3 regions of the Brenneria goodwinii genome follow, and region 1 is predicted to be linked to each of the others. Evidence: predicted binding sites of a transcription regulator. Region 1 holds the regulator's gene; each other region holds the start of a gene.
What was found. Region 1 encodes LexA, which represses DNA repair genes until DNA is damaged. Its sites were predicted from a motif close to TNCTGTATGTACATACAGNA; they were not measured.
Positions count from the first base shown of each region.

Region 2: a site for LexA is predicted at 4,137-4,156, ahead of ACN28R_RS08500 (metal-dependent hydrolase). Genes of this name have one in related genera too.
Region 3: a site for LexA is predicted at 2,906-2,925, ahead of rmuC (DNA recombination protein RmuC). Genes of this name have one in related genera too.

Region 1 is NZ_CP014137.1:3,586,113-3,592,965, reverse strand. Features, by position in the region: gene ubiC (chorismate lyase) at 1-431, shown strand, start outside; gene ubiA (4-hydroxybenzoate octaprenyltransferase) at 447-1,319, shown strand; gene plsB (glycerol-3-phosphate 1-O-acyltransferase PlsB) at 1,523-3,991, opposite strand; gene ACN28R_RS15940 (diacylglycerol kinase) at 4,119-4,484, shown strand; gene lexA (transcriptional repressor LexA) at 4,593-5,201, shown strand; gene zur (zinc uptake transcriptional repressor Zur) at 6,046-6,555, opposite strand; gene ACN28R_RS15925 (pirin family protein) at 6,658-6,853, opposite strand, start outside.
Region 2 is NZ_CP014137.1:1,898,445-1,905,297, reverse strand. Features, by position in the region: gene nadE (ammonia-dependent NAD(+) synthetase) at 1-421, opposite strand, end outside; gene osmE (osmotically-inducible lipoprotein OsmE) at 647-979, shown strand; gene ACN28R_RS08510 (RcnB family protein) at 1,342-1,839, shown strand; gene ACN28R_RS08505 (L-cystine transporter) at 1,937-3,331, opposite strand; gene ACN28R_RS08500 (metal-dependent hydrolase) at 3,545-4,120, opposite strand; gene ACN28R_RS08495 (oligogalacturonate-specific porin KdgM family protein) at 4,434-5,153, opposite strand; gene ACN28R_RS08490 (ABC transporter substrate-binding protein) at 5,780-6,853, opposite strand, start outside.
Region 3 is NZ_CP014137.1:4,526,725-4,533,577, reverse strand. Features, by position in the region: gene ubiJ (ubiquinone biosynthesis protein UbiJ) at 1-420, opposite strand, end outside; gene ubiE (bifunctional demethylmenaquinone methyltransferase/2-methoxy-6-polyprenyl-1,4-benzoquinol methylase UbiE) at 433-1,188, opposite strand; gene rmuC (DNA recombination protein RmuC) at 1,329-2,861, opposite strand; gene argH (argininosuccinate lyase) at 3,141-4,514, opposite strand; gene argB (acetylglutamate kinase) at 4,576-5,349, opposite strand; partial or broken gene ACN28R_RS20050 (N-acetyl-gamma-glutamyl-phosphate reductase) at 5,460-5,710, opposite strand; gene argE (acetylornithine deacetylase) at 5,901-6,853, shown strand, end outside.

The DNA of each region.
Region 1 (6,853 bases):
TGGAAACGGCTTCAATGACGCAGCGTCTTGACGGCTATTGCGAGCGGCTGACGGTATCCGTCGCTAATGAACGCTTTATTGCGCCGGGGGAATTGAATGATGAGCTTGCGCACCTGCCCGTCAGCGACCGCTATTGGCTGCGTGAGGTTGTGCTTTATGGTGACGAGCGCCCCTGGTTATTCGGCCGAACCCTGATTCCCCGGCAAACGCTGGAGGATGCCGGTATCGACCTGACGAAAATCGGCGATGTGCCGCTGGGGCGTTATCTTTTTCAGCATGACGCCCTGACGCGTGATTACATACATACCGGACTCTGTGATGGGTTGTGGGCGCGGCGTTCCCGTTTGTGCCTTTCCGGTCATCCGTTGTTGTTGACCGAGTTGTTTTTATCAGAGGCACCGCTTTATTTGATGGATAGCCGCGAAGGCTAACCGGTAATTGAGGAGATGAGTCCGTTGGAAAGAAGTGTAACAGCGGGGAAATGGCTGGCTTATTGTCGGTTGATGCGTATTGATAAGCCGATAGGTTCTCTGTTGCTGCTGTGGCCGACTTTGTGGGCATTATGGCTGGCTGGACGAGGCGCGCCTGAGCCGTGGACATTACTGGTTTTTGTTGCCGGCGTCTTTTTGATGCGGGCGGCCGGCTGCGTGATTAACGATTATGCCGATCGCCATTTTGACGGACATGTGAAGCGTACGGCTTCACGTCCGCTGCCCAGCGGCCTGGTCAGCGAGCTGTCTGCGAAAATCCTGTTTGTGGTGTTGGTTATGCTGGCATTTTTCCTGGTTCTGACGCTGAATAGGATGACCATCTGGCTTTCGGTCGCCGGGCTGGCGCTGGCGTGGATATATCCGTTTATGAAGCGCGTCAGCCACCTGCCGCAGTTTGTGCTGGGTGCGGCGTTTGGCTGGTCGATACCGATGGCCTATGCGGCGGTTAGCGAATCGCTGCCCGTTACCTGCTGGATGATGTTTCTGGCTTATGTCTGTTGGACGGTAGCATACGATACCCAGTACGCCATGGTCGATCGGGATGACGACCTCAAGATCGGCATCAAATCCACCGCTATCTTATTCGGCCGTTTTGATACTTTGATTATTGGTTTGCTGCAATTGGCCGTGTTGCTGCTGCTGGCGTCTCTTGGCTATATGATAGCGCTGGGGCCGCTATTTTACGTGGCGCTGCTGATTGCGGCCGGGCTATTTGTTTACCAGCAGAAACTGATTGCCGGGCGGGAACGGAACGCGTGCTTCCGGGCGTTCAAGAATAATAACTACGTTGGCATGGCGCTGTTTATTGGCGTTTTGTTCGGTCTGTAGGCGGGTCACTGATGCAAAAAAGGCGGCGATATCTTCGCCGCCTGAGTTTGATGACAAACCCATTGTGATGAGATCGAGATACCCGGAGCGACCACGGGGGTGAGGCGTCCCTGCGGGAACCTCCCCCCGTGTTTCTCCTAATAAGAGGCTTTTCAGCAGTCTGAAGCGGCGATATCTTCGCCGCCTTTCTCTTTTGCCAGGTATTACGCCTGAGGAGGCGCTTCCTCGGTTTGGGTTTTCACGTTTTCCGCTTCAGCGGCTGAACTGGCGCTTTCAATCGTCAGTCGCACCTCCGGAGTGATCAAATTGCCCAGCGTATTGTATATCTCCAGGATATCGCTCTGAGGCGCCTCGCTGCTGTCAGTGATGTAACCTTCGCTGCGCAAGGTGGCGACCAGCGTGGAGAATACCGCTTTGTCGAAAAACTCCGGTGCATTAATGCCGTGCAGGACCGACAGCCGTTGCGCCATATTCCGGCTCTCTTTTTCCAGCGTTCCGCGATTGATGCCTGGGGTCGCCCCCAGCAACGACAGCGTGATGGCGTAGCGCTGCAGTGTTTCACGCACTCCCGCCGCTAATAGCTGCAGCGTACGGATACGCGCCGGGTTGATAAACAACGCCTCTTCTTTGACAGACAGCAACTGTTGCCGCGCCAGCTCCTCCGTCAGTGCGGATAGCACCGCCGGCAGTTCCTCTTTGCTGTAATGCAGGAACAGTTCCGCCTGGAGCAGGGGATAGATCAGCGTAATCTGGCGGATCAATTCGGTCATGGTTATATGGCGGTGATGGATCGCCATACTGGCGATCAGCGACGGCAGGATCAGCAGATGTTGGATATTATTACGGTAATAGGTCATCAGCACCGCCTGCTCCCGCGGCAGGATGATGATATCGCCGATACTGTCTTTCTCGACCTCGAATTTATCCATGCTCAACGCATGTTCCAGCAATTCAGCGGGCGTTTTTTCAGGCGCCGTGATGTCTTTATGGTAAGGCACATTGCGCAGGAGTTGCAGGTAGCAATCCAACTGTTCATGCATTTGCTCTCTGGTCAGGGAACGCTGACGTGAAGCCAGTAATGCCGTGGAACAGAGATTCATGGCATTCGCCGCGGCGGCGTTGTTGATGCGCGTCATGATATCCATCGCGACATTCTGTACCGTGGGCGTTAGCCAGCTTGGCCGCTGCGCTTCAATGGGATCAATGGCATCGCGCCATTGCGGCACATGCTGGTTCAGATAGGCGGTTAACGGCAAAGGCTCGCCGAAATTCACATAGCCTTGTCCCAGGTTGCGCAGTTTGCGCAAGCCGTGCACCATCTGCATAAAGCCTTCTTTCTCTTTCGTCGCGCCGCGCAGCTCTTTCGCATAGGTGCCGACTTCCATCACGTGTTCATAACCCACATAGATCGGCACCAGGGTGATAGGGCGCGTACCGCCACGCAACATGGCCTGAATCGTCATGGCCAGCGTGCCGGTTTTCGGTTCCAGTAACCGCCCGGTGCGTGAGCGTCCGCCTTCCATAAAATATTCGACGGAGTAGCCGCGGGTAAAGAGTTCGCCCAGATACTCACGGAAAATAGTGGAATACAGCTTGTTGCCTTTAAACGTGCGGCGGATGAAGAATGCCCCCAGCCGGCGGAAGATCGGCCCGGCCGGCCAGAAGTTCAGGTTGATCCCGGCGGCAATGTGCGGAGGCACCAGCCCCTGATGATAGAGTACGTAGGACAGCAGCAGGTAGTCCATGTGGCTGCGGTGGCAGGGCACATAGACAATTTCATGTCCGTCTTGCGCCAGTTGGCGTACGCGTTCGGCGTTGTGAACGTTGATCCCCTGATAGAGACGGTTCCAGGTCCAGCCTAATACCCGATCGGATAAGCGAATGGCTTCATAAGAGAAATCGGCGGCAATCTCTTCCATCAGGGCAATGGCGTTTTGCTGCGCTCGCTCATGAGAGAGCTTTTTGCTGCGCGCTTCATCATCAACGGCTTTTTTGATCGCTTTGGAGTTAAGCAGTTTGTTGAACAACTCCTGACGCACCGGAAGACGCGGGCCGACCGCAGCCAAACGCTGGCGTGCGAAATGCATGCGGGCGACGCGGGCGAGCTTGTGAGCGATGGTTTTATCCGTGCCGTGCTCGGTCGCCATATAGCGTAATGACACCGGACTGGAAAAACGGACAAAACTGTCTCTGCCCAGCCACAATACGGCAAAAAATTTCTCTATACCGTTGAGCAGGCGCAGATGCGGCGTTTGATTTTGCCCTTCGCGGCCCGGAGAACGGCCAAACATGACGGATACCGGCACCATCTGCACGTCCAGTTCAGGATTGTTTTGATGCAAATCCAGGTAGTCGTGGAACAGCTTGATCGATTCCTGCTTGGGAACGTAGTAGCGGAAAACGCGTGGACCGTCATTAATGAAGACATGACTGGGTAACTGCACGCCGCCGATATCGACCGGCTGAAGCGGATCCGGGAGACCTAACGCCTGGCACTTCGCCCTTAGCGTGAGTAAATCCGCCTGCGAATTATAAGGCAGCACATAGAGGATCGGGCGCGAGGGATCCAACCCCAGTTCGGCCACGGGGTCTATGGGAATTACCTTACTCTTCACTAACAGTTTGAGTGGAAAATTCAATAGGTTATAATAAATTTTACGCCAACCTGACATAACAACTTGAAGCCTCTTGTTAGCAATGCGTCGCAAGGATACCAGAAACTGCGCTGGAGATCTGTTGTGATAAGACAACGGGAAAGCGTTAAAACGTGAGCGAGCGTTGATAAATAATGGAGGATAGATGAATAAAGCGTCGGGGCTGACCCGGATAATCAAAGCAACCGGCTATTCCCTTCAGGGATTGAAGCAGGTATGGCGGCATGAAGCGGCATTTCGCCAGGAAACGCTGCTGGCTATTGTTGGAGCGATCATCGCCTGTCTGTTATCAATAACCTTGGTGGAAAAACTGCTGCTTATCGGAGCCGTGGTGTTGATCATGTTATTTGAACTGGTTAACAGTGCGATCGAAGCGGTGGTCGATCGCGTTGGTCTTGAACGCCATGAATTATCGGGCCGCGCAAAGGACATTGGTTCGGCAGCGGTGTTTGTCGCCATTTTGCTGGCGGCTGTCGTCTGGGGCTGTATTCTCTGGCGGCATTTTGCGTGAAGGCTTCCAGAAATTAATAAAAACCGAGGTTTACTCACATCCCGGTTCCCAATTGGCAATTAGCTGTATATACTCACAGCAAAACTGTATAAACAACCAGGGGGCGGAATGAAAGCATTAACAGCCAGACAGCAGCAGGTTTATGACCTGATCCGCGATCATCTAGCGCAGACCGGTATGCCGCCAACGCGAGCGGAAATAGCCCAGCAGCTGGGATTTCGTTCACCGAATGCCGCAGAAGAGCATCTGAAGGCATTGGCGCGTAAAGGCGTAATTGAAATTGTGTCCGGCGCATCACGCGGTATTCGTCTGCTGATGGAGGAAGAGGCTGGCATTCCGCTGATTGGCCGCGTAGCCGCGGGTGAACCGCTTTTAGCCCAGCAGCATATTGAATGTCATTATCAGGTCGATCCGTCAATGTTCAAACCCAGCGCCGATTTTCTGTTACGCGTCAGCGGGATGTCGATGAAAGACATTGGCATTATGGATGGTGATTTACTGGCTGTGCATAAAACGCAGGATGTCCATAACGGACAGGTTGTTGTGGCGCGCATTGAAGACGAAGTCACCGTCAAGCGCTTGAAAAAGCAGGGCAACACCGTTCATCTCCTGGCTGAAAACGAAGAGTTTTCTCCTATCGTTGTCGACCTGCGTCAACAAAGTTTCTCTATTGAGGGGCTGGCCGTCGGTGTTATTCGCAACGGCGACTGGAGCTGATGCCGGCGCGTTGACTGCCGGTCATCCATCCGACCTGCCATTTTCGTTTGATACTCGCCTCATATTTTGGGGCGATGTTGTTTCCTTCTTTCATGCGTATTCAATATTACCGCTACATTCTGTTGCATTTCGCCTATTTGATTTGTTGCGACATTACCGATCGTTTTCTTAATTAGATTATTAATGATGCTCTTTGAAACCCTATTTAAATAATAAAGTGAAACTATCGTCTATAGTTAATATTTAGGTGCGTTTTTTTCTCGCTTTGATATTTTTTTATTCCATTACTGGCTTTTGCCGATAGTGCGAAAATTCACTTTATATGGCAATATTTGCTATGAATAAAGAGCGAGTCAGCGTACAAGATAATACTTAAAGAATAAACTATACTTTAAATAATTCGAGTTGCAGGAAGGTAGCGACCACGGGAACCGATTTGAACGCCGCTTGCTGCGGCCCCGTAGGGACGAGCCACAGGTATGGGGCGGGTAACAAAGCCAACGCACATGCAACTTGCAGTATGACGAGTTACAGATACGCATGATCAAATGGCGACTAACCTCTGATACGGTTACGGTCGCCAAAATAATCGGCTGAAAAACAAGTTAAAGGTATGGGAAGGCAATATAATCGCGACTGCTAACCGGTAATGTTGACACGCGCAAGTTCGAATAATGGCATCCTGTGTCGAGGTGTTAACCATTTACCGTACTTGGGGTGGCGGCAGTAATGTAGGATTGGAAAGAGACGGCAGGTTTATTTTCTTTCTGACTGCAAAAATCCGGTTTGAGCGCTATTAACGGGGACAGCGGATGTTCCCTTCCCATCCTTATTATTAATGGCGTCAGCGTTTTTTAATGGGAATGGTATGGTCATGATCGCAATGGCCGGGATGTTTACAGGACGCCACTTCCTGGCAGCCCTCGCATAATCCGTGAGCTTCAATAACGCTATGGCGTAAGGTGAATCCTGCCTGCTGTGCTAACTGGCGTAGCGTCTCTTCTACGCCTTCTGTTTGGCGTTCGGTGACCTGACCGCAGCGATCGCAGATAAACAGCGCCGAAGTATGGCTGTGATCCTCAATGTGATGGCAAAGAACATAACTGTTGGTTGATTCCACCCGATGGATAAATCCCTGATCCAGCAGAAAGTCCAATGCACGGTACACCGTTGGCGGTTTCGCCTGGGGTTCTGATACCCGTAAGAGATCGAGCAGATCGTATGCGCTAATCGCGCCGGTCTGTTGCGCCATCAGCCGCAGTACTTCCTGACGTTGCGTTGTCAGGCGTACGCCACGGTGCTGACAAATCTGTTCAGCCTGGGCAAGTAGTTTGTCCTGATTGGTTGAATCCATTGTCATATACCTCGACGCATAAAGAACAAGAAGGACATCTTATCACGGCTGAGGAAAAACATAGAATCAGTGACGCGGCGTGCAGTCTGCCGGATATAGGAACTAAACGAGCAGATCAATCAGCAACGCGCGTAGCGGCGTTTCAGCCTGGATGGTTAATTCGCTTTCCTGCTGGATAAAGGCGCCATCGCCACAGTGCAGCGTATTGTCGCAAGACTGGCGGCAACTGATGGTGGCCGAACCATGAATTGACTGGAGATAGGCCCGATTGCCGTTCAGTTTAATACTCTGCTGCTCA
Region 2 (6,853 bases), 1.7 Mb from region 1:
CGCGCGCCTTTTCGTTCCCTTTTACAAAGTCAGACAGCTCAATGCCGATCGCTCTCAGCGTGGCTTCACTGGCGTTGACGGCAGGTTTGATATTAACCGTCAGCACCTTATCCGGTTTAATGAAAGCAATGGCATCCTGGCAGTCTGACTCATCGGCCTGTACGCCATAAGGTAAACGCACGGCGATGAACTGATAATCCTGATTGCCGGTTTCATTACGCAATTCCGTGATGGCCGTCTGGCACAGTTTACCGGTCAGCGTCGAGTCTTGACCGCCGCTGATGCCCAGAACCAACGACTTCACAAACGGATGCGCTGCCAGATAACTCTTTAAAAAATCAACGCTGACACGGATTTCTTTCGCCGGGTCAATACTGCTTTTAACGCCCAACGCGGTGATAATGTCTTGTTGTAATGACATAACGTTCCCCTTCCTGAACTTGTTGATCCTGCCCAAAATGCCTTAATCATCAGAGTGTAAAGCTAATTGGCGTGAAGAAAAAGGACAAGCGCGCTATCAGCAGTTTTACCTATGGATAAAATCGCCCCGGCGCTTAATTAATGCGTGCATTCCTAGGGTTAAAATTTGAAAAAACGTCTTTTGCCATCTAGTCTTAACAGTGACCCATTCACTTGAGGTAATGCAATGAAAAATAATCGACTCTTGCTCTGTATGGCAGCGGCTGGTGTTGTTCTTCTTTCTGGGTGTACAACCTACAATAAAGCAGAAAGTCTGGTGACGGAACCCGTCGTGAAGGATGTGAAAACCGGGATGACGAAGCAGCAGGTTCTGCAGATTGCCGGACCGGGCTCAACGGAAGTACGGATGAGAAATGCGCGGGGAACGTGTAGTAATTATCTGTTGAAAAACCGCGATGGAACGGCGCAAAGCTACTTTGTCAGTTATGACGAAACCGGTCATGTGCTGAACAAGGGCTTCCAGAGCTGTGAAGCATACGATACTTCGCCACAACGATAACAAACTTTTCACGTAAGCGATGAGCTTACTTGGTTTATTATCTCCAATCGTTATTTTTGAATTTTTATCGTTACAAACATGCTGAAAGACGCACATCTCTTTTTAGATGCCTTTCAGCATGATCTGTTAGTATCCCGCTACCCGTCCGCTAACCTTTCCCGCCATGGATGACGCAATATCAGCCAGAGCAAAGCCGCTTGATCATTACCTTCTATTTAGAGTGTTAAGATTCTGTTTGAATTTGGTAATATATTGTCAGATCAAGGGGTTTAAGATATTTCTACCTTTCATTGCGTGACATTGTGACCGATATTGCTGTTAACCAAGTTCTACAAAACGGTTTATGCGTTGAGGAAAATGCAATGACGAAAAAAACACTGGCACTAATGATGTCGTTACTTCTGGCGACAAGTTCCTTTTCAGGACTGACTTTTGCGCAGGGACCGAATGGACAGCAAGAGCAGAAGATGCTGCCAAACAACAATCAAAACGGTGGCGATCGTAAGAATGCGCCGGCGGCTAACAACAACCAAAGAAACGTACCTAACGGCAACAGCCACAACAATAACAAAGGGAACCAGGCGGTAAAACAGGTAAAGCAGGCTCCGCGTGAACAGCGGAATGCAGCCAACTTCCGTGAGCGGGACCATTTCGCATCCGGGGGAAATGATTTCAGGAAGGGGCATCCGGTGCCGCAACGTTTCCGTGGCAATGATTACCGGGTTAATGACTGGCGCGCCCGCGGTTTACGTGAGCCGCCCGCCGGTCAGCACTGGGCCTACATTGACGGTAACTATGTCTTGATTGCCGCCGCTACCGGGATAATCACGGCTATCCTTCTGAATAGCGCGCTGAACTAGTCGTTAAAGAGTTAAAGAGTAAAAAGGGTTAATGTGCCGGCGGAACAACTGCCGGCACGTTTTTTTTACGCCAGACGGCGAAGGCTTTATGAACGCATTATCGATGCGCCAGCTCAGCCTCTTCCTGCCCGTCAAACACGGTCTTATCCGTTTGTTTCAATAACTGGCTGGTTACGGTTCCCGCCGTCATCGAGCCGCTGACGTTCAATGCCGTACGCCCCATATCAATCAATGGTTCGATGGAAATCAGCAATGCAACCAGGGTAACGGGCAATCCCATGGCCGGCAGGACAATCAGCGCGGCGAAGGTTGCTCCGCCCCCCACGCCGGCCACGCCGGCTGAACTGATGGTGACGATGCCGACCAGCGTCGCAATCCATACCGGATCGAGCGGATTGATGCCGACCGTCGGGGCAACCATCACCGCCAGCATCGCGGGATAAAGCCCGGCGCAGCCGTTTTGGCCGATAGTGGTGCCGAATGAGGCGGCAAAGCTGGCGATGGATTCCGGTACCCCGATACGGCGGGTTTGCGCTTCAATACTGAGAGGAATGGTCGCCGCGCTGGAGCGGCTGGTAAAGGCAAACGTCAGTACCGGCCATATCTTGCGGAAGAAACGGGCGGGGTTGATGCCGGTCAACGATAGGATCAGCGCGTGAACGCCGAACATGATGGCCAGCCCCAGGTAAGACGCCACCACAAAACTACCCAACTTAAGGATATCTTGCAGGTTGGAACTGGCGACCATTTTGGTCATTAACGCCAATACGCCGTACGGGGTCAGCCTCATTACCAGTCGAACCAGTTTCATGACCCAGGATTGCAAGGTATCGATGGCGGTCAGCACGCGCTCGCCTTTTACCGCGTCATCTTTGGTCAATTGCAGCGCCGCGACACCGAGGAACACGGCAAAGATAACCACGCTGATGATTGAGGTAGGGTTGGCGCCGGTCAACTCGGCAAAAGGATTTTTAGGAATGAAGGAGAGGATTATCTGCGGGATGCTCAGATCGGAAACTTTGCCCACATAGTTATTTTCGATAGCCGACAGGCGAGCGGTTTCCTGTGCGCCCTGCACCAATCCGCTGGCGGTCAATCCGAACAGATTCGTCACGAAAACCCCGACCAGCGCGGCGATGAGCGTGGTGAACAGCAGGGTGCCAAGGGTCAGTATGCTGATCTTCCCTAATGAAGAGGCATTATGCAGCTTGGCGACCGAGTTCAGAATGGAGACAAATACCAGCGGCATCACGATCATTTGCAGTAGTTGAACATAGCCGTTGCCAACGATGTTAAACCAGGCGATAGATTGTGCGATGACAGGATTATCGCTGCCGTAGACCAGGTGTAACGCCAGGCCGAATAACACCCCGATAACCAGACCCAATAAGACTTTTTTTGCCAGGCTCCACGATCTGTTCTTGCTGGCGTATCCCAGCAAGAACAATAGGGCGGCAAACGCCAGAATATTTAATAGCAGCGGAAAGTTCATCTCCACTTCTCCCTATTAATTAGATGAATAATATTTTCAGCATGATGAAAAACGCGCACAAGGATAACAGTTCTTTCATAAGTTTGTTATATGCCTGTAAGTGATAAATTATAGCCAATAGCGCTCATGATCTTCGTAATTTTTGGCATATATCGCTGCATTGTCCGCTACCGCGGCAACGATTCTATAACCCATCGCCTATTGGGACGGCGCTTATTTTAACAGTTGGATCACTTGTGCCTGCGCCGCGCGGATAAGTCTGAATGATTGTTCGTAAGTACAACAGTTCAGACTTTTTTGTGGCTGATATAGCGAAAAGCCAATAAAGGCGATGCAAAGGAAACGTTCTAGCTGGTTGCCTTTTTGGCCGTTTAATATCGGCAAGCGAAAACGCCAGCGGCAAGGCCAGAGCAGAGGCACGCCTGACGAGGTCAGGAGATCGGCGGCAATATGGCTTAGGTAACCGACAATCATGGCGTGGTAGGCGTCGGTCGGCAGCAGCCAATCAGACGGCAGGCGAGTTTGAATGAAGAATACGCCGGCAACAATGGCAAGCAGGCTATGGGTAAAACCGCGATGGCCAAATGCGCGTGCGATAGGCGCCGATATCCACTTCAGCCTTTGCCCCAGCAGGGATTTGGGGTGATCAATATCCGGCAGGAGCGACGTCAGCAGCGCGCCCGGAATGATATGCCACCAGTCTCCCGCCGCCAGTTCCGGCGACAATTCCACTTTTTTAGCCAGGATCGCGCAGGCAACAGAGAATAGGACATGTCCTTCCGCAGTCATTAAACGTCTCGAATCGAACTGTTATTTTATACAGTATAAGAGATTGTCACGATCAGCGGAAGTAGTTACAGCGTAACGATCTATTACTTATGGCGTCTTTTGTCCTTTTTTACGCGGCGTCGAGTACTTTGAGTCATCTACCTAAGAGGAATTGCGGCTGATTGAGTGGGCTAAAAAAAGGGCAGTCATTATATCGGAGAGAGAAATGACTGCCCTGAAGTGGCAAAAGTAGATCAATAGATAACGTTCATATGTAAAGAGGATAATTCAGACACGATAATGACGAATGCAATACTAATAGCATGACGGGTTATTAGAAGTTGTACTGTACACCTACGCGGTAGCGGGTTTGGCGGTGATCGGACTTGCCATCCTGCGCCACATTACCGACAGCAATAAATGGCTTCCAGTTTTTATCCAGCTTGTAGCCCAATTTTATATCATGGTCGATGTTATAAGTTTCATTATCATATTGGTAGGCGCCAGCCTTGTTCGCTTTTTTATAATCCATTTCATAATCGATCTGGAAGTCTTTCAGGAATTTATAGGTGAGTGTCCCGGTAAGGTTATAGCCGTTTTCCTGGGTATGGTTTGAACCGCCGATATTTGAACTTTTTCTCAGGTAATAAGGCCGGTAACGCAGTGAGTAGGACAGATCGTCAGTAATATTGACTTTACCGCGCAAATAAGGACGGTAGTTGTTGGACGATGAAGAGGAATCTAAGGAGAATCCTGGTTCAATAGAAAAGGTTTTATTAAAATTATAAACGTAGCTGGCAACGACTTCAGTACCGTTACTAACGGTTTCATGATAAGGCTTGTTGGGCGTAGTTTCCTGTGACGGTTCGCCATTCTTCCATTTTGCTTCAACGGACAGGCCAAACCCATTGGCAAAACGATGAGATATTAACAGACGATCGCGGTGATCATTCTTTGGCGTATCTTTCATTTCATGGCGGTAATCGATAGTAACGGCCATTGCATTAATACTGATTAAAGAGGTAACTGCCAGAGCTAATGATTTTAATTTCATTTTTTTATTACCTGTGCGGTTTGGATTATGTTTGATAAAAATACCTCTCCTTGAGGTATGGCACATTCTACTTATCCTTATCGTTTATTTTGTGATCTTGATCTTTTGGTAATAATAAAAATGAAATAACGTTTTAATTTGTGATAATGATCGGTTTTGATCTGTTTTGTGTTTCAGTTTAAATGAAAAATCCACTCTTTTAATAATGAGTTTTTTAATTATTTTTGTGTTTTAATGTTTGTTTTTCGTTGTTTTTATTTATGTAATTTATTGATATTTAAATGTTTGTATTTTTATGAAACTTTACATGGTAGCAATGTATGTTGGTTGGTTTTGTGATTAACATCTTTTGCTAAATAAAATATTATTGTTTTGGCTTTGTTTGTGATTTGGACGTGCCTGCTTGTCTTTCTGGTTTCAAGAAAGATGAAATGATTCACGTCAGGCGGTTTATTATTTTTTTACGGCGCTATGGATTATTTTAATATGGCTTTAGATACTCGTTGCAATGATGATGGTAAGCATTGTTTTCAGTGAGTGGGCGGCGGGCTTTTTATCAGGAATGGAAATGAAAATCCCTGCCGGTTGAGCGGCAGGGATCAATAGTGGGATAATGATATTGATAGTTATCTCATGGCGCGTTTTAAAATACGTTCAGACTGGCGCTGGAAGTATTTTGCCGTTTCCTCAACAGACTTTTGACCATAATCGATATACTGAATGGCGTCGCCGAACAGAGAAACGATTTGCGGATCGTCAAAATAAGGCGAAACGCTGCTTTCGTGAGGCAGCGACAGCGCCAGACTCAGCCCGGCAACCGCGGGAGAATCATCTTTAATGACGCCATCGGCGGTTAACTGAGCCACCGCGGCTTTGCTGAGCGGTACGCCACGCTCTAACCCCAATGCCTGAACGCCTTCTTTGCTGTTTAACAGAAAGTTAATCAGCATGGCGGATTCTTTTGGATGTTTAGTCGATTTACCGATAGATAGCATCTGAGCCGGTTTAAAGAACAGACCGGCATCTTTGGCGCCCGGCAGTATCGGGTAGCTCCCCAGTTCCAGCTTCGCCGGTGGTTGCAGGTTATCGGAGTACTTGGTAATCGTCGAGTTCCACATATAAGTGCCGCCCCAGTCGCCCAGGATCCACGGTTTCATTTCATACATGTTGCTCTTGCCGAAAGAGGCATAGTATTTCGCTGACGGCATCACATGGCTATCAACCAGTTTTTTGTACATAGCGAAAAATTCAACCCACTGGTCATCCGTGTATGAAAATTTCTTATTTTTCTCGTCTACGGCCGGGATATTGTATTTCTGAACCATATAGGAGTTAAGCAGAGCCAGGGAGTCCTGATGTTCCAGCACCACCGGATAGGCTTGCTCACCCAGTTTCTCTTTGAAAACCAGACCGGCGTTCAGCAGTTCATCCCAGGTTTTAGGATACTCCAGACCGGCTTTTTTCCATGTTTCGGTGTTGAAATAGAACACGCGGGCGGTGACGGAAATAGGAATACCGTTCAGCTTGCCTTCAATCGTGGTGGATTGCAGATCCAAGGGATTGAATTGCCCCAGATCCAACTCATCCTTAACTTTATTCAGATCGTAGAAACCGTCGCCGGTTTTAGAAAAGATCGGCAACCAGTTCCAGTTGGTTTGCATCACGTCCGGTTCGGTATTGCCGGCAATTTGCGTAGTCAA
Region 3 (6,853 bases), 940 kb from region 1:
TTGCGCCGTTTGGCTTACCCCTTGGGCGACGATATCCCCCACATAAGGGGCCAGCCACTCCGCCGGATCAAACTCGGCTAAATCAAGCAGCCCGATGAACTGCTGCGCAACCTGGATATCGCCTTCTATGATCAAATCGCCGCTGCGCATCAGGGAGGAAAGGTGCTGCCGGTCACGTAGCTTCATCAGTACCGCTAAACGCGTTTTCAGTTGGCAATCGGCACGATCTTCCCATTGGCTTACCACGTCAAGACGGTGCTCGTTAAAGATAAGCACCAGCGGCACATCCAGTTCAGCCAGTTCGATTTGCAGCGTTTTTCCATACAGGCGCTGACGCGCCGCCTTCATACTGCGGTCACGAAACAGTAGCTGATTCAACGCCGTTTCCAGCGTGGCTGTCAGCACAGACGTTATCAGCATTGGCATTTCCAATCAGAATTTAAAACCACGATGTAGCGCGACAATCCCACCGGTAAGATTGAAATAATTCACGCTATCAAAACCGGCATCGGCCATCATCCCTTTCAGCGTTTCCTGATCGGGATGCATGCGGATTGACTCCGCCAGATAGCGATAACTCCCGGCATCGCGCGCCACCATTTCGCCGATTCTCGGCAGAACATGGAACGAATAGACGTCGTAAATTTTACTTAACGGCTTCAGTACCGGCTTGGAGAATTCCAGCACCAACAGCCGACCGCCCGGCTTCAGCACCCGGTACATGGAACGCAACGCTTTGTTTTTATCAGTGACGTTACGCAAACCGAAAGAGATGGTGATGCAGTCAAAGAAATCATCCGGGAATGGCAGCTCTTCGGCATTCGCCTGCACATAGCTGACATTGTTGATAATGCCTTTGTTGCGTAACTTCTCACGGCCGACCTTCAGCATGGAGGCATTGATATCGGCTAAAACCACTTCCCCTTCATCACCCACAATGCGGGAGAATTTGGCCGTCAGGTCGCCGGTTCCGCCCGCGACATCCAGAACGCGTTGTCCACGCCGCACGCCGCTGCACTCAATGGTGAATCTTTTCCAGATACGATGGATGCCGAAAGACATCAGGTCATTCATCAGATCATATTTTGCTGCTACGGAATGAAAAACGTCGGCCACCATGACTTCTTTTTCATCCTTGGCGACAGTGCGAAAACCAAAGTCGGTTGTTTTCTCCTGCTCATCTGCCATCTTATCCGCCTACTATTTAGTCAAACATCGAGTCTATCTGTTAATGGGGAGAGTGTAACAGACCCGTATAAAAAGCCCACCGCCTAATGCGACAACCCCCGCCGGACAGCGCGATTATTCATCCGGCGAAACAGAGACGCCTATCGCTTTTCCGAAACCGGGCTTGACGAGTCTGCGCCGGTATCCGCCGATAGGGAAGACCCGGTCAGCGCATCCCCGGCGTTTTGCTCGTGCTCGGTCGCCCGCTCGGCCAGCGTGGGGCTGATCGGGCGTTTTACCTCTACGCCCAAAGCGCGGAATCCTTCCGCCTGACCAATCAGATTACCACGCCCGGAAGATAGTTTATTCATCGCCTGGCGATAGCTAGCCTGAGATTTATCAAGGCTTTGCCCCAAAGATTCCATATCATCAACGAACAGACGCAGCTTATCGTACAGCCGCGCGGCCCGTTCAGCGATCTGCTGGGCATTGCGGCTCTGCTGCTCATAACGCCACAGGTTATTGATAGTACGCAGCGCCACCAGCAACGTTGTGGGGCTAACCAACATAATATTGTGCTTCAGCGCTTCGTTGATCAACTCAGGCTGACGATCGATGGCCACCAGAAACGCAGGCTCCACGGGAATGAACATCAGGACATAATCCAGCGAACGCAGCCCCGGCAACTGCTGATAGTCTTTGCTCCCCAGCAGACGAATATGCCCCCGCACAGAGAGCAGATGCTCGTTCAGGGCGGCTAAGCGTTCGGCGTCATCTTCGCTGTTAAAATAGCGTTCATAGGCCACCAGCGACATTTTGGCGTCAATGACCACATCCTTGCCCTGCGGCAGACGAACGATCACGTCAGGCTGCATACGATTGTTTGCGCCGGTCTGCACGCTGACCTGAGTCTCATACTCATACCCTTCGCGCAGCCCGGAGGCTTCCAGCACGCGGCTGAGCACCACTTCGCCCCAGTTTCCCTGCGTTTTATTGTCCCCTTTCAGGGCCTTGGTCAGGTTAATCGCTTCCCGGGCCATCTGGGCATTGAGCTGTTGCAGATTACGAATTTCATGCGTCAGCGTGTGGCGTTCACGCGCTTCGGCGCCAAAGCTATCCTGAACCTGGCGCCGGAATCCATCAAGCTGTTCGCGCAGCGGCATCAACAAACGATCCAGGCTCTGTTTATTCTGTTCGTCCACTTTACGGCCGCTGTGCTCAAAAATCCGGTTGGCCAGATTTTCAAACTGCGTGGTCAACCGCTGCTCGCTGTTCATCAGTAGGCGCTGTTTCTCTTCGGCGGCCATGCGTGTCTCTTCCAGCCTGATGGTGACTTCCCGCAGTTCGGCTTCCTGCGCGGTATTCACCTCCCGCAGCGCGCGCAGCTCCTGATTCAACTGAACGCACTCCTCGCGCAGCTGTATCAGTTGCCGTTGCTTCTCCTGGCTGGCGGCCAGTTGGCCGTGAACGTTACGCAACTCCAGCTCATTGTCACGTAACTGCTGCTCAAACTGTTTTTTGTCCTGCTGACATTCACTGAGAAGTTGCTGAGTTTGCCGTGACGACTGTTCAAGTAAACGTTGTTCCGTTTCATGACGGGACTGCCGCCGCTGAAACGACAGGCTGACGATGAGCCAACCGGCCAATAAACCGGCCAGGCCGCCGCCCAATCCATAAACCATGCTGATATCCACTGTGCCTCCGCTGGCCACCACTGCTGTCCGTCACGTTAAATTGATACTGTATGGATGTCCAGAAGCAATTCCGTCGATGAAAGGATTTAGGGGGAAACGCGGTGAAAAAAAGCGGAAAATGCGGGCGTGATTCAGATTTACCAGGCAAATCAATGAAGACCGGAACACGCGTCATACTTCAAGTCGCCTATGCGTTGGTATTGTTACTCGGCCCATCCTTGGGCCTCGCCTCTTCGAGGCCGCCGCAAGCGGCGTTCAAATCTGCTCCAGGCAGATTTGTCAGCTCAGACGCTGTTTGGCATCACTGATGGCTTTCGCCACCTGCTGAGGCGACACGCCGCCCTGCGCCGCACGTTTATCCAGACAGGATTGCAGAGACAGAATCGGGTAAACGTCATCGGCGATAACGGCGCTGAACTTCCGTAGCTCAGGCAGCGACAGCGCTTCCAGCGCTTTCCCCTGACGAATGGCTTCGACAACCGCTTCGCCGACGATATGATGCGCCTCACGGAACGGCACGCCTTTAGCAACCAGATAATCCGCCAGTTCCGTCGCATTGGCATAGCCCTGCTCGGCGGCTTCCCGGCAGCGGGGGCGTTTGACCTGAATGCCTTCCAGCACCAGCGCGGCCATCATCAGGCAGTCGTGCCAGGTATCCAGCGCATCAAATAGGCCTTCTTTGTCTTCCTGCATATCCTTGTTGTACGCCAGCGGCAACCCTTTCAGCGTCACCATCATGCCGCTCAGCGCGCCCTGAACGCGGCCGCATTTGCCGCGAATCAATTCCAACGCGTCAGGATTCTTTTTCTGCGGCATTAACGACGAGCCGGAAGTCACGCGATCGGAAAGCTCGACAAACGCCGCTTCGCCGCTGTTAAAGAAAATCAAATCTTCAGCGAAACGCGACAGGTGCACCATACCGATAGCGGCATCGGACAGCAGTTCCAGCACGTGATCGCGATCGGATACCGTGTCCAGGCTGTTGCGCGTGGCGCAAGCAAAACCCAGCCACCCGGCCAGTTGCTCGCGGTCGATAGGATAAGCCGTACCGGCCAGCGCCCCGCAGCCCAGCGGGCTAACGTCCAGACGCTTCAGCGTATCTTCCAGGCGGCTTTCGTCGCGCACCAGCATCTCATGATAAGCCAGACACCAATGAGCGAACGTCACCGGCTGGGCGCGTTGTAAATGGGTGTAACCCGGCATGACGGCATCCTGGTTCGCTTCCGCCGTGACCACCAGCGCCTGACGCAACTGACGCACCGCCAACTGCAGTTCGGCAATTTGCGTTTTGCACCACAGTTTCAGACCGGTCGCCACCTGGTCGTTACGGCTACGCCCGGTATGCAGCTTTTTCCCCAGATCGCCGACTTTCTCGATCAGCCGCTGCTCGACCCAGCTATGAATATCTTCGGCATCACTTTGCAGAATCATTTCAGGATCGGCCTGAACTTCAGCCAACAGCGCATTCAACGCCTGTTCCAGTTGCTGCTGTTCCTGCTCGCTGAGCACGTTGACGGTAACCAATGCTTTTGACCAGCCAATAGAGCCGATGATGTCCTGCTCTGCCAGACGGTAATCAAACCGCAGCGAGTCATTAAACTGTTTAAACCGTTGATCCGCCGCCTGACTGAACCGTCCGCCCCACAAAGCCATAACCTTACTCCCAACATTCAAATAAATATGGATATGGCATCATGCCATACCTCGAAACCGCTTACGCCAAAATACGCGTACCGATAGCCACGCCGTTGAACAGCGCGGACAGTTGATCGGCATGACGCCAACTGGCGATATCCACCGGACGGCCCAGCGTACGCGCCGCGTCCAGCGCCGCATTAACCTTAACAATCATCCCATCGGTGATGATGCCCTGCGCGATCAGCTGCTCCGCTTTTCCTGCCGTCATTTCCGCAATGCGCTGACCTTTCCCGTCCAGAATACCGCTCACATCTGAAAGCAGAATTAAATCCGCCCCCAGCGTTTCCGCCAGCGCCGTGGCGGCCTGATCGGCGTTCACATTCATCAAATCGCCCTGTTCGGTCATGCCGATGGAGCTGACGACCGGCAGATATCCCGCGGATAACAGCGTGTTCAGCAACGCCGGAGAACCCGCTTCGGCTCTGCCGACATAGCCCAGCGCTTCGTCCAACTGCGTTACCTTGGTGCTGCCGCCGTCCGCCAGGCACAGGCCGACGGCGCTAATACCGTGCTTTTTCGCCCACGACAACAGCGTTTTATTCGCCGAGCCGGCCAACGCGCCGGTAATAATGTCAATCTGATCGGCGGGAGTCACACGCAGGCCGTTTTTCTTCACCACCGGCAACGACAGTTTTTTCATCAGATCGTCAACCAGGCATCCGCCGCCGTGCACAATCACAAGCGGGCGCTGATGTTGCCGGCGATAGGTCACCAGCGCCGTAAAGAGGCGTTCCAACGCTTCTTCGCTATCCAGTAAAACGCCACCTAGCTTGATAATTAACGGATTCATTGTTCTCTTCGCGCCTCAGAATGGTAAATGGTAATCAAAGTAAAGACTGTGTTTCCAGGAAATCCAAACGAATATTCATACATTGCGCCAGCGGCAATCGACAGGCGACGGGCCTGTAAATCCGATGCCAGATCGTGACCGACTTTGTCACTCATTGCCAGAAAAACCCCATCGATGACGCACACGGCCGGTCGATAATGCCTTGCAAGCGCGGATGCGAAGCGCAAATCAATGTTCCCGCATCTACACTTTGCGTTGAAACGGCTAAAGCGGTTATGTTCATTTGCGGGCGGCGGTTAAGATAACGCGCTAATTCAGCGCCGGAATAACCGCCTGCGCCAGCAATCAACCTATTCGGCATGAGATCGGTGAACCTTACTTACTCATCGACGGACGGGCGGCATCATAACGCGGCTCATCCGCGAAGCTATGCGACATGATGAATTCATCGCCAAAGGTATCTTAAGGTTTCCTTTCACTTAGCGTTACTGTATTTTTATTCAAAATAAATGCATGAATATTGATACTATCCTAACCAGAGGCTGTCAACTGTGAAGATGAATTTACCCCCTTTTATTGAGCTATACCGGGCGTTGATCGCAACGCCGTCCATCAGCGCGACCGACAGTACGCTCGATCAAAGTAATCAGGCATTAATCAATCTGCTGTCCGGCTGGTTCACGGATTTGGGCTTTCACGTCGACGTTCAGCCAGTACCCGGCACCCGAAATAAATTCAATATGCTGGCCCGAATCGGGGAAGGCAAAGGCGGCTTACTGCTGGCGGGACATACGGACACCGTACCTTTCGATGACGGGCGCTGGACGCGCGATCCCTTCACGCTGACCGAACATGATAATAAGCTGTACGGCCTGGGAACGGCCGACATGAAAGGCTTCTTTGCCTTTATTGTTGATACGCTGCGCGACATCGACCCAACCAAACTGACCAAACCGCTTTATATTCTTGCCACCGCGGATGAAGAGACCACCATGGCCGGCGCCAAATATTTTGCCGCCTCCACCCAGGTCAGACCGGACTGCGCCATTATCGGCGAACCGACATCGCTGCACCCGGTGCGCGCCCATAAAGGACATATGTCCAGCGCCATCCGTATTCAGGGCCAATCCGGGCATTCCAGCGATCCGTCGCGCGGCGTTAACGCTATCGAATTGATGCACGATGCGATCTCCCATCTGCTGGTGCTGCGCAAGACGTTGCAGGAGCGCTATCACAATGCGGCGTTCGCCATCCCCTATCCGACCATGAATCTGGGCCATATCCACGGCGGCGATGCGCCGAACCGAATTTGCGCCTGCTGTGAACTGCACATGGATATCCGTCCGCTGCCGGGGCTGACGCTCGGCGACCTGAACGGAGTGCTGTCGGAAACGCTGGCGCCGGTCAGTCAGCGCTGGCCGGGCCGTTTGACCATCAGCGAACTGCATCCGCCGATCCCCGGTTACGAATGTCCGGCAGACCATCGTTTAGTCGCGGTAGTGGA